DNA from 3 places in the Streptomyces sp. BBFR51 genome. Region 2 is predicted to be linked to each of the others. Evidence: predicted binding sites of a transcription regulator. Region 2 holds the regulator's gene; each other region holds the start of a gene.

Region 1 (3,272 bases), 2.3 Mb from region 2:
CGGATCTTGTTGACGACGAGGGTGGAGAGCGCCTCGCCCTCCAGGTCCTCGGCGATGATCAGCAGCGGCTTGGAGGCGTTGGCCTGGATGACCTTCTCCAGCAGCGGCAGCAGGTCCGCGATGGAGGAGATCTTGCCCTGGTTGATCAGGATGTACGGGTCGTCGAGGACGGCCTCCATGCGCTCCTGGTCCGTCACGAAGTACGGCGACAGGTAGCCCTTGTCGAAGGCCATGCCCTCGGTGAAGTCCAGCTCCAGACCGAAGGTGTTGGACTCCTCGACGGTGATGACACCGTCCTTGCCGACCTTGTCCATCGCCTCGGCGATCAGCTCGCCGACCTGCTGGTCCTGGGCGGACAGACCGGCGACGGCGGCGATGTCGGACTTCTCGTCGATCGGGCGGGCCGTCGCGAGGAGCTCCTCGGACACGGCGGCCACGGCCGCGTCGATGCCCTTCTTGAGCAGCGCCGGGGAGGCGCCGGCGGCGACGTTCTTCAGACCCTCGCGGACCAGGGCCTGGGCCAGCACGGTGGCGGTGGTGGTGCCGTCACCCGCGATGTCGTTGGTCTTGGTCGCCACCTCCTTCACCAGCTGGGCGCCGAGGTTCTCGTACGGGTCCTCGACCTCGACCTCGCGGGCGATGGTGACGCCGTCGTTGGTGATGGTGGGGGCGCCGAACTTCTTGTCGATGACGACGTTGCGGCCCTTGGGGCCGATCGTCACCTTCACGGTGTCGGCGAGCTTGTTGACGCCGCGCTCGAGGGCGCGACGGGCGTCCTCGTCGAACTTCAGGATCTTCGCCATGGGAGCGTGAGCCCTCTTCCGGAAATCTTGGGGTTATACGGCACTGCGCCCCCGACACCCGGCTTTTTTATGGTCGCGGGAGCCAGGGGCGCAGCTGGAAAGCAAGGTGCTTCGGTGAATTACTTCTCGACGATCGCGAGCACGTCGCGGGCCGAGAGGACGAGGTACTCCTCGCCGTTGTACTTCACCTCGGTGCCGCCGTACTTGCTGTAGAGCACGACGTCGCCAACGCTGACGTCGAGCGGAAGACGGTTGCCGTCCTCGAAGCGGCCCGGGCCCACGGCCAGGACGACGCCCTCCTGGGGCTTCTCCTTGGCGGTGTCCGGAATGACCAGGCCCGAAGCCGTGGTCTGCTCGGCGTCGAGCGGCTGGACCACGATGCGGTCCTCGAGCGGCTTGATGGCAACCTTGGAGCTGGTGGTCGTCACGATCCGACCTCCCCCTTCGGAGATCTCACGGGGTTAACTGTCTGAGGTGGCGACCAGGTGGATCCGTCGTCGCGGGTGCCGGACCTGCCCGTCGCGTAGTTGGCACTCTCCAGTGGGGAGTGCCAGTGCCGAGACTATGACTGCGATTAGCACTCGGTCAAGCGGAGTGCCAATGCCGGCGGCGCGTCGCCGGGGTTTTCGGGTGAACGCCGGTGCGTGGAGGCACCCTGCGTCGGTGCCGGGCCCGCTGGGGGCTGCCGCCCCCAGGCCCCCGCTTCGGCCTGGACGGCCTCGTCCTCAAGCGCCGGACGGGCTGGTGATTACAGGTAGTTTTCCAGCTTGCCCACCCTGAGCCCCTGCTCCTCGATCGTCTTCAGCAAACGCTCCGTGCGGGCGGTCAGGTCCGCGCCCGTGGGGTGGTCCGGGTCGACGGCCACGATGTCGCCTGGGTGGAGGCGGTTCTCGCCGCGGGTGCAGGCGAGGGCGCCGTCGGCGTCGAGGGTGGCCCGCCACAGGACGAGGGCCGTGATGCCGCAGTCGGCGGCGGCGCGCAGGGTCGTGGTGTCGTACGTGCCGTGGGGCGGGCGGAAGAGGTGGGGGCGGACGCCGAAGCGGGACTTGAGCTTGGTCTGCTGGCCGCAGATCTCGGCCCGCTGTCCTGCGTAGGGCAGGCCGCGCAGGGAGCGGTGGTCGAGGGTGTGGTTCTGCATGCTCGCGCCGACCGAGCGCAGCCGGGCGAAGTCGCCGTAGGCCGGCCCCGCGACGGTGTCGGTGAGGAACAGGGTGACCGGGAGCCGCCGTTCGCGGATCAGGCCGGTGAAGCGGGGGTCGCGCTCGGCGCTGTCGTCGTAGGTGAGGAAGACGACCCGGTCGGTGGTGCGGACGTGGTCCACGACGGGCGGCAGGTTCCGCCCCTGGTCGCCGTCCTGGGCTCCACCCTGGGCGGGTCTTGTGGCCCCGGTGTGTTCGGCGGGGGCGGCGAGCTGGGCGCAGCCGGCGAGCAGGAGGGCGGCGAGGACGGCGAGGGCCGGCCGGAACCGCCCTCGGCTCACAGGTAGTCCTCCAGCCGGGCCACCGCGTACCCGTCGGCGGTGATCCGGTTCAGGAAGCGGCGGACCATGTCGGTCATCGTGCCGTCCCAGTCGCCCTTGCCCCGGAAGTGGGTGAGGACGATGTCGCCGGGGTGCAGGTCCTGGTCCCACTCGCGGTACTCCCAGTGGTCGACGTACACCTCCTCGCTCCAGATCGGGGCGTACTTGATGCCGCAGGACTTCGCGGCGCGCAGGGTGTCGTGGTTGTAGTTGCCGAAGGGCGGGCGGAAGAGGGCGGGGCGCTTGCCGTAGTGCTTCTCCATCACGTCCTGCATGCCGCAGATCTCCCGTTTCTGCTCCTCGTAGGAGAGCGCGGGGAGGTAGGGGTGGCTCAGGGTGTGGTTGTTGAGGGTGATGCCCCGGGCCTGCATCTTCTTGAAGTAGCCGTAGTCGTCCTTGATCTCCTCGTCGGTGAGGAAGACCGTGTACGGGATCTTCAGCTCGCTCATCATCTTCAGGAACGCCGGGTCCTTCTCGGCGCCGTCGTCGATGGTGAGGAAGACGATCTTCTCCTTGGTGGGGACGGTGGTGAAGACGGGCGGGAGGTTCTCCGTCTCCTGACCGTCCACCTCGAAGCCCTCGCGGGCCTTGATCTCCGGCTTCTTCGCGGGGGGCGCGGGGGCCGCCAGCGGGACCTTCCTGAGGTCCCAGCGCTTGGCGGCGGCGGCCAGGGCGGCCCGGGCCTCGCGCGCCTTGGCCGCGCCGTCGAGCGCGCGGGCCGGGGGCGCCTGCGCGGCTTGCTGACCGGCGGCGCCCCGCACCCCGTGGCCGTCGTCCTGCGCACAACCGGAGGCGAGGGCGGCGAGGGCGAGGGCGGCGGACGCGGTGACGGTGGCGCCGCGCATCCGGCGACCGGGGGAGGACGACGCCCGAAACATGCCTGACGCCCGACTTTTGTCATTTTGTACGACTGCTCGCATGGAGCGGGATCCTCGCAGTCCCCCGCCGCA
Region 2 (3,272 bases):
TACCGGCTGCTGCGGCTTCTTCCACGGAGGGGTCAGGTCGGCGGAGTACTGGCGCATTCTGACGACGATACGAGGAACACGCGCCCCATGATCAGCGCGACACGCCGAACCGGGCGGCCAGCGCGTCCCGTTGGGCCCGGACGAACGCCGCGTCCACCACCGCTCCGTGACCGGGGACGTACAGCGCGTCGTCACCGCCCAGTTCGAGCAGCCGGTCCAGCGCGGCGGGCCAGCGCGACGGCACCGCGTCGGGCCCCGCCTGCGGCTCACCGGACTCCTCGACCAGGTCGCCGCAGAACACGACGGCCGGGGCGCCCGGCACCAGCACCGGCACCAGCACCGCGAGGTCGTGCCCGGTGTGCCCGGGGCCCACGTCGGCGAGCCGGACCCGGCGGCCGCCACCCAGGTCGAGCGTGCACGCGCGGTGCACCTCGTGCCGGACGGTGACGAGCGCGTCCACCGCCTCCCGCGCCCGCCACGCGTCCAGCCCCTCAGCCACCGCGTCCGAGCGCAGCGCCTCCCGCCCCTGTCCGCCCGGCGCGAACAGCGCGTCCACGCCCGCCGCGCCGTACACGCGGGCACCCGGGAACGCCGCGGCGCCGAAGACGTGGTCGAAATGCGGGTGGGTCAGCGCGAGATGTGTCACACGGCGACCGGCCAGCTCCTGCGCCCCCGCGCGCAACCGGGCGCCCTCGTCGAGGCTCGACCCCGCGTCGACCATCAGCGCGGCGTCCTCACCGACGACCAGCCCGGCCGTGCAGTCCCACCCCGGCAGCCGGCACCGCCCCACCCCGGCGGCCAACCGCTCCCATCCCAGGTCTTCCCAAGTCACCGTCACGACGCCGACGCTAACGGCATGGCCACGCCCTTGCCGGGGGCGTACCCCACGGCCGTACACTGGGCCGGGGAAGTCTGGCACTCGCGAGCCGTGAGTGCCAAGGCGGCCAGGCAGTAGCAGACAGGCAGTAAACGGGCGGACGACATGCTGGAGGTGCGCGCGAATGCTCAGTGAACGCAGGCTCCAGGTGCTGCGCGCCATCGTCCAGGACTACGTCGGCACCGAGGAGCCCGTCGGCTCCAAGGCCCTCACCGAGCGGCACAACCTCGGCGTCTCCCCGGCCACCGTGCGCAATGACATGGCGGCCCTGGAGGACGAGGGGTTCATCGCCCAGCCGCACACCAGCGCCGGGCGCATCCCGACCGACAAGGGCTACCGGCTCTTCGTCGACAAGCTGGCCGGCGTCAAGCCGATGACCGCGCCCGAGCGGCGTGCCATCCAGAACTTCCTGGAGGGCGCCGTCGACCTCGACGACGTCGTGGCCCGCACGGTGCGGCTGCTCGCGCAGCTGACCCGGCAGGTCGCCGTCGTGCAGTATCCGTCGCTGACCCGCTCGACCGTGCGGCACGTGGAGCTGCTCTCGCTGGCGCCCGCGCGCCTCATGCTCGTGCTGATCACGGACACCGGCCGGGTCGAGCAGCGGATGGTCGACTGCCCGGCGCCGTTCGGCGAGGCGTCGCTGGCCGACCTGCGGGCGCGGCTCAACAGCCGGGTCGCGGGACGCCGTTTCTCGGATGTGCCGTCTTTGGTGGAAGATCTGGCGGAGCCCTTCGAGGCCGAGGATCGCGGTACGGTCTCCACCGTGCTCTCCACCCTTCTGGAGACGCTGGTCGAGGAGAACGAGGAGCGGTTGATGATCGGCGGCACCGCCAATCTGACCCGCTTCGGGCACGACTTCCCCTTGGTGATCCGACCCGTCCTCGAGGCGCTGGAGGAGCAGGTGGTGCTCCTCAAGCTGCTCGGCGAGGCGAAGGATCCGGGCGTGACCGTCCGAATCGGTCACGAGAACGCCCACGAGGGACTCAACTCAACGTCCGTCGTGTCGGTCGGCTACGGTTCGGGCGGCGAGGCGGTTGCCAAGCTCGGCGTGGTCGGACCGACCCGCATGGACTACCCGGGAACGATGGGAGCGGTACGCGCAGTGGCACGGTACGTCGGACAGATCCTGGCGGAGTCGTAGGTGGCCACGGACTACTACGCCGTACTCGGCGTACGCCGCGACGCGTCCCAGGACGAGATCAAGAAGGCGTTCCGGAGGCTCGCCCGCGAGCTGCACCCGGACGTCAACCCCGATCCGAAGACCCAGGAGCGGTTCAAGGAGATCAACGCCGCCTACGAGGTGCTGTCGGACCCGCAGAAGAAGCAGGTCTACGACCTCGGCGGCGACCCGCTCTCGCAGGCCGCCGGCGGTGGCGCGGGCGGCTTCGGCGCGGGTGGCTTCGGGAACTTCTCGGACATCATGGACGCGTTCTTCGGTACGGCGTCGCAGCGCGGGCCGCGCTCGCGCACCCGCCGTGGCCAGGACGCGATGATCCGCATCGAGGTGGAGCTGGACGAGGCCGCGTTCGGCACGACCAAGGACATCCAGGTCGACACCGCGGTCGTCTGCAACACCTGCAACGGCGAGGGCGCGGCGCCCGGCACGTCGGCCCAGACCTGCGACATGTGCCGCGGCCGCGGTGAGGTCTCGCAGGTCACCCGGTCCTTCCTGGGCCAGGTCATGACCTCGCGCCCCTGCCCGCAGTGCCAGGGCTTCGGCACCGTGGTCCCGACCCCGTGCCCCGAGTGCGCGGGCGACGGCCGGGTCCGCTCCCGGCGCACCCTGACCGTGAAGATCCCGGCCGGCGTCGACAACGGCACCCGGATCCAGCTCGCGGGCGAGGGCGAGGTCGGCCCCGGCGGCGGCCCCGCCGGCGACCTGTACGTCGAGATCCACGAGCTGCCCCACTCGACGTTCCAGCGCCGCGGCGACGACCTGCACTGCACGGTCACCATCCCGATGACGGCGGCGGCCCTCGGCACGAAGGTGCCGCTGGAGACCCTCGACGGCATGGAGGAGGTCGACATCCGCCCGGGCACCCAGTCCGGCCAGTCGATCCCGAAGCACGGCCGGGGTATCACCCACCTGCGCGGCGGCGGCCGGGGCGACCTCATCGTCCACGTCGAGGTCATGACCCCGAGCAAGCTCGACCCCGAACAGGAACGCCTCCTGCGCGAACTCGCCGCCCTCCGCGGCGAGGAACGCCCGACGGGACAGTTCCAGCCGGGGCAGCAGGGGTTGTTCTCCCGGTTGAAGGACGCGTTCAACGGGCGTTGACGGGTCGGCCACTCCGGCTTGCGGGCGGGTGCCGGGAGGGTCTGCCGGGGGTCCGGGGGTCGTCCCCCGGGCAGGCACAGTCAGCCCGGGCAGCAGGGGTTGTTCTCCCGGTTGAAG
Region 3 (3,272 bases), 1.0 Mb from region 2:
CGAGGACAGGCCGTACAAGATCTTCGGCGCGCAGGCCGAGGGCTGCTCGCCGGTCTCCACGGCGTACAAGGCGGGCCACGACGTGGTCCGCCCGCAGAAGCCGAACACCATCGCCAAGTCGCTGGCCATCGGCAACCCGGCCGACGGCCCCTACGTCCTCGACATCGCCCGCCGCACCGGCGGTGCCGTGGAGGACGTGACCGACGAGCAGGTCGTGGACGCCATCAAGCTGCTCGCCCGCACGGAGGGCATCTTCGCGGAGACGGCGGGCGGCGTGACGGTCGGTGTGGCGAAGAAGCTGATCGACAACGGCGTACTCGACCCGTCGCTCACCACCGTCGTCCTCAACACCGGCGACGGACTGAAGACCCTCGACGCGGTGGCCGGCACCGGCCTGACCGCCACCATCCGCCCGAACCTGGACTCCTTCCGAGAGGCTGGCCTCGCATGAGCGTGACCGTTCGCATCCCGACCATCCTGCGCACCTACACCGGCGGCAAGGCAGAGGTCAGCGCCGAGGGCGCCGATCTCGGTGAGATCATCGCCGACCTGGAGAAGAACCACGCCGGCATCGCCGCCCGCGTCCTGGACGACCAGGGCAAGCTGCGCCGTTTCGTCAACGTCTACGTCAACGACGACGACGTCCGCTTCGAGCAGGGCCTTCAGACCGCGACCCCGGACGGCGCCGGCGTCTCCATCATTCCCGCGGTCGCCGGCGGCTGACATCCGCCGACACGCCTCGTAGCGCGTATTGCCCTCTCCGTAAGAGAAACGGAGGGGGCAATTCCATGTGGTTGAGCACGGTAGAGTTGGGGAACGCGCTCCCGATCGCAAGGTCGGGGACCCTGGATTCCTGCCGCTCGCCCGACAAGAAGTAGCCAAAGTGCGGGCGTATTTCGCGGCTTTTGTTCCCTTTGCGTGACCCAACTTGACCCGAATTCAGGCGAATTCTCGCCACATTCCGGACCGGGCACGTCCAGATTTCTCGTCCGATTGACCTGTTGCAGACGGCAGTTGGACAGATACATTCAGCCGCGGTCGACGCGTTCCGGCGCACGCCCCCAGTCGTGGGGGGTGAGGTCTGACCCGGGTTCGCGAAGTGCGGATCTGTGCAAGGGCCAGTAATAGGGGAGTTAGGCATGGCTCAGGGCACCGTCAAGTGGTTCAACGCGGAGAAGGGGTACGGCTTCATCGCGGTCGACGGTGGTGCGGATGTTTTCGTCCACTACAGCGCGATTCAGATGGACGGCTACCGCACCCTCGAAGAAGGCCAGCGGGTCGAGTTCGAGATCTCGCAGGGTCAGAAGGGCCCGCAGGCCGACATGGTTCGCCTCAGCGCCTGAGACGCGCGGCCACCACAGCACCCGGTCTTCATCCGAAGGGCCCGTACCCGCTGGGTACGGGCCCTTCGGCCTGTTCGCGGGTGGCTGACCGCGCGGCTCGATCCCCGAGAGGCGCTTGCACTCGACCATGCCGAGTGCTAATCATTGGCATTAGCACTCTGAAGGTGAGAGTGACAACGAAGGACCGGGTCGGTGAGGCCCGCAGGCCGGGTGGGGAAGGAACCACGCGGCAGGCGAGCCGTCCGTCGCGGGCGCGGGCGCGGTCCGAAGGAATCACCCCCAGTCCTGGAGGGACCACTTCACATGGCCAAGATCATCGCGTTCGACGAGGAGGCGCGGCGCGGCCTCGAGCGCGGCATGAACCAGCTCGCGGACGCCGTCAAGGTGACGCTCGGCCCCAAGGGCCGCAACGTCGTCCTCGAGAAGAAGTGGGGCGCCCCCACGATCACCAACGATGGTGTCTCCATCGCCAAGGAGATCGAGCTCGAGGACCCGTACGAGAAGATCGGCGCCGAGCTGGTCAAGGAAGTCGCCAAGAAGACGGACGACGTCGCCGGTGACGGTACGACCACCGCGACCGTTCTCGCCCAGGCCCTCGTCAAGGAAGGCCTGCGCAACGTCGCGGCCGGCGCCAACCCGATGGCCCTGAAGCGCGGCATCGAGAAGGCCGTCGAGGCCGTCTCCGCCGCCCTGCTCGAGCAGGCGAAGGACGTCGAGACCAAGGAGCAGATCGCCTCCACGGCCTCCATCTCCGCCGCCGACACCCAGATCGGCGAGCTCATCGCCGAGGCCATGGACAAGGTCGGCAAGGAAGGCGTCATCACCGTCGAGGAGTCCCAGACCTTCGGTCTGGAGCTGGAGCTCACCGAGGGTATGCGCTTCGACAAGGGCTACATCTCGGCGTACTTCGCCACCGACATGGAGCGTATGGAGGCGTCGCTCGACGACCCGTACATCCTGATCGCCAACTCCAAGATCGGCAACGTCAAGGACCTGCTGCCGCTCCTGGAGAAGGTCATGCAGTCGGGCAAGCCGCTGCTGATCATCGCCGAGGACGTCGAGGGCGAGGCCCTGTCGACCCTGGTCGTCAACAAGATCCGCGGCACCTTCAAGTCCGTCGCCGTCAAGGCCCCGGGCTTCGGCGACCGCCGCAAGGCCATGCTCGGCGACATCGCCATCCTCACGGGCGGCGAGGTCATCTCCGAGGAGGTCGGCCTCAAGCTCGAGAACGCCACGCTGGACCTGCTGGGCAGCGCGCGCAAGGTCGTCATCACCAAGGACGAGACCACGATCGTGGACGGCGCCGGCTCGGCCGACCAGGTCCAGGGCCGGGTCAACCAGATCCGCGCCGAGATCGAGAACAGCGACTCGGACTACGACCGCGAGAAGCTCCAGGAGCGCCTGGCGAAGCTGGCCGGCGGCGTGGCCGTCATCAAGGCCGGTGCCGCCACCGAGGTCGAGCTCAAGGAGCGCAAGCACCGCATCGAGGACGCCGTTCGCAACGCGAAGGCGGCCGTCGAGGAGGGCATCGTCGCCGGTGGTGGCGTGGCCCTGCTCCAGGCCTCCCAGGTCTTCGAGAAGCTGGAGCTGTCGGGTGACGAGGCGACCGGCGCCAACGCCGTGAAGCTCGCCCTGGAGGCCCCGCTGAAGCAGATCGCCGTCAACGGTGGTCTCGAGGGCGGCGTGGTTGTGGAGAAGGTCCGCAACCTGACCGTCGGTCACGGCCTGAACGCCGCGTCCGGTGAGTACGTCGACATGATCGCCGAAGGCATCATCGACCCGGCGAAGGTGACCCGCTCTGCTCTGCAGAACGCCGCCTCCATCGCCGCGCTGTTCCTCACCACCGAGGCCGTCATCGCCGACAAGCCGGAGAAGGCCGCCGCCGGCGGCGGTGCTCCGGGCGGCATGCCGGGCGGTGACATGGACTTC

Evidence for each region. The regulator HrcA, encoded in region 2, represses chaperone genes, less so after heat shock. The targets are predictions, from matches to a motif close to TTNGCACTCNGNNNNNCNGAGTGCNAA.
Region 1: the regulator HrcA is predicted to act here: its motif matches at 1,378-1,404, upstream of groES (co-chaperone GroES).
Region 3: the regulator HrcA is predicted to act here: its motif matches at 1,458-1,484, upstream of groL (chaperonin GroEL).

Annotation. Positions count from the first base shown of each region.
Region 1 is NZ_CP172448.1:5,141,419-5,144,690, reverse strand. It holds gene groL (chaperonin GroEL) at 1-803, opposite strand, end outside; gene groES (co-chaperone GroES) at 923-1,231, opposite strand; gene ACGH7X_RS23660 (polysaccharide deacetylase family protein) at 1,552-2,283, opposite strand; gene ACGH7X_RS23655 (polysaccharide deacetylase family protein) at 2,280-3,167, opposite strand.
Region 2 is NZ_CP172448.1:2,869,811-2,873,082, reverse strand. It holds gene ACGH7X_RS13075 (DUF3097 domain-containing protein) at 1-57, opposite strand, end outside; gene ACGH7X_RS13070 (MBL fold metallo-hydrolase) at 92-838, opposite strand; gene hrcA (heat-inducible transcriptional repressor HrcA) at 1,002-2,018, shown strand; gene dnaJ (molecular chaperone DnaJ) at 2,019-3,155, shown strand.
Region 3 is NZ_CP172448.1:3,866,569-3,869,840, reverse strand. It holds gene thrC (threonine synthase) at 1-451, shown strand, start outside; gene ACGH7X_RS17515 (MoaD/ThiS family protein) at 448-723, shown strand; gene ACGH7X_RS17510 (cold-shock protein) at 1,140-1,343, shown strand; gene groL (chaperonin GroEL) at 1,647-3,272, shown strand, end outside.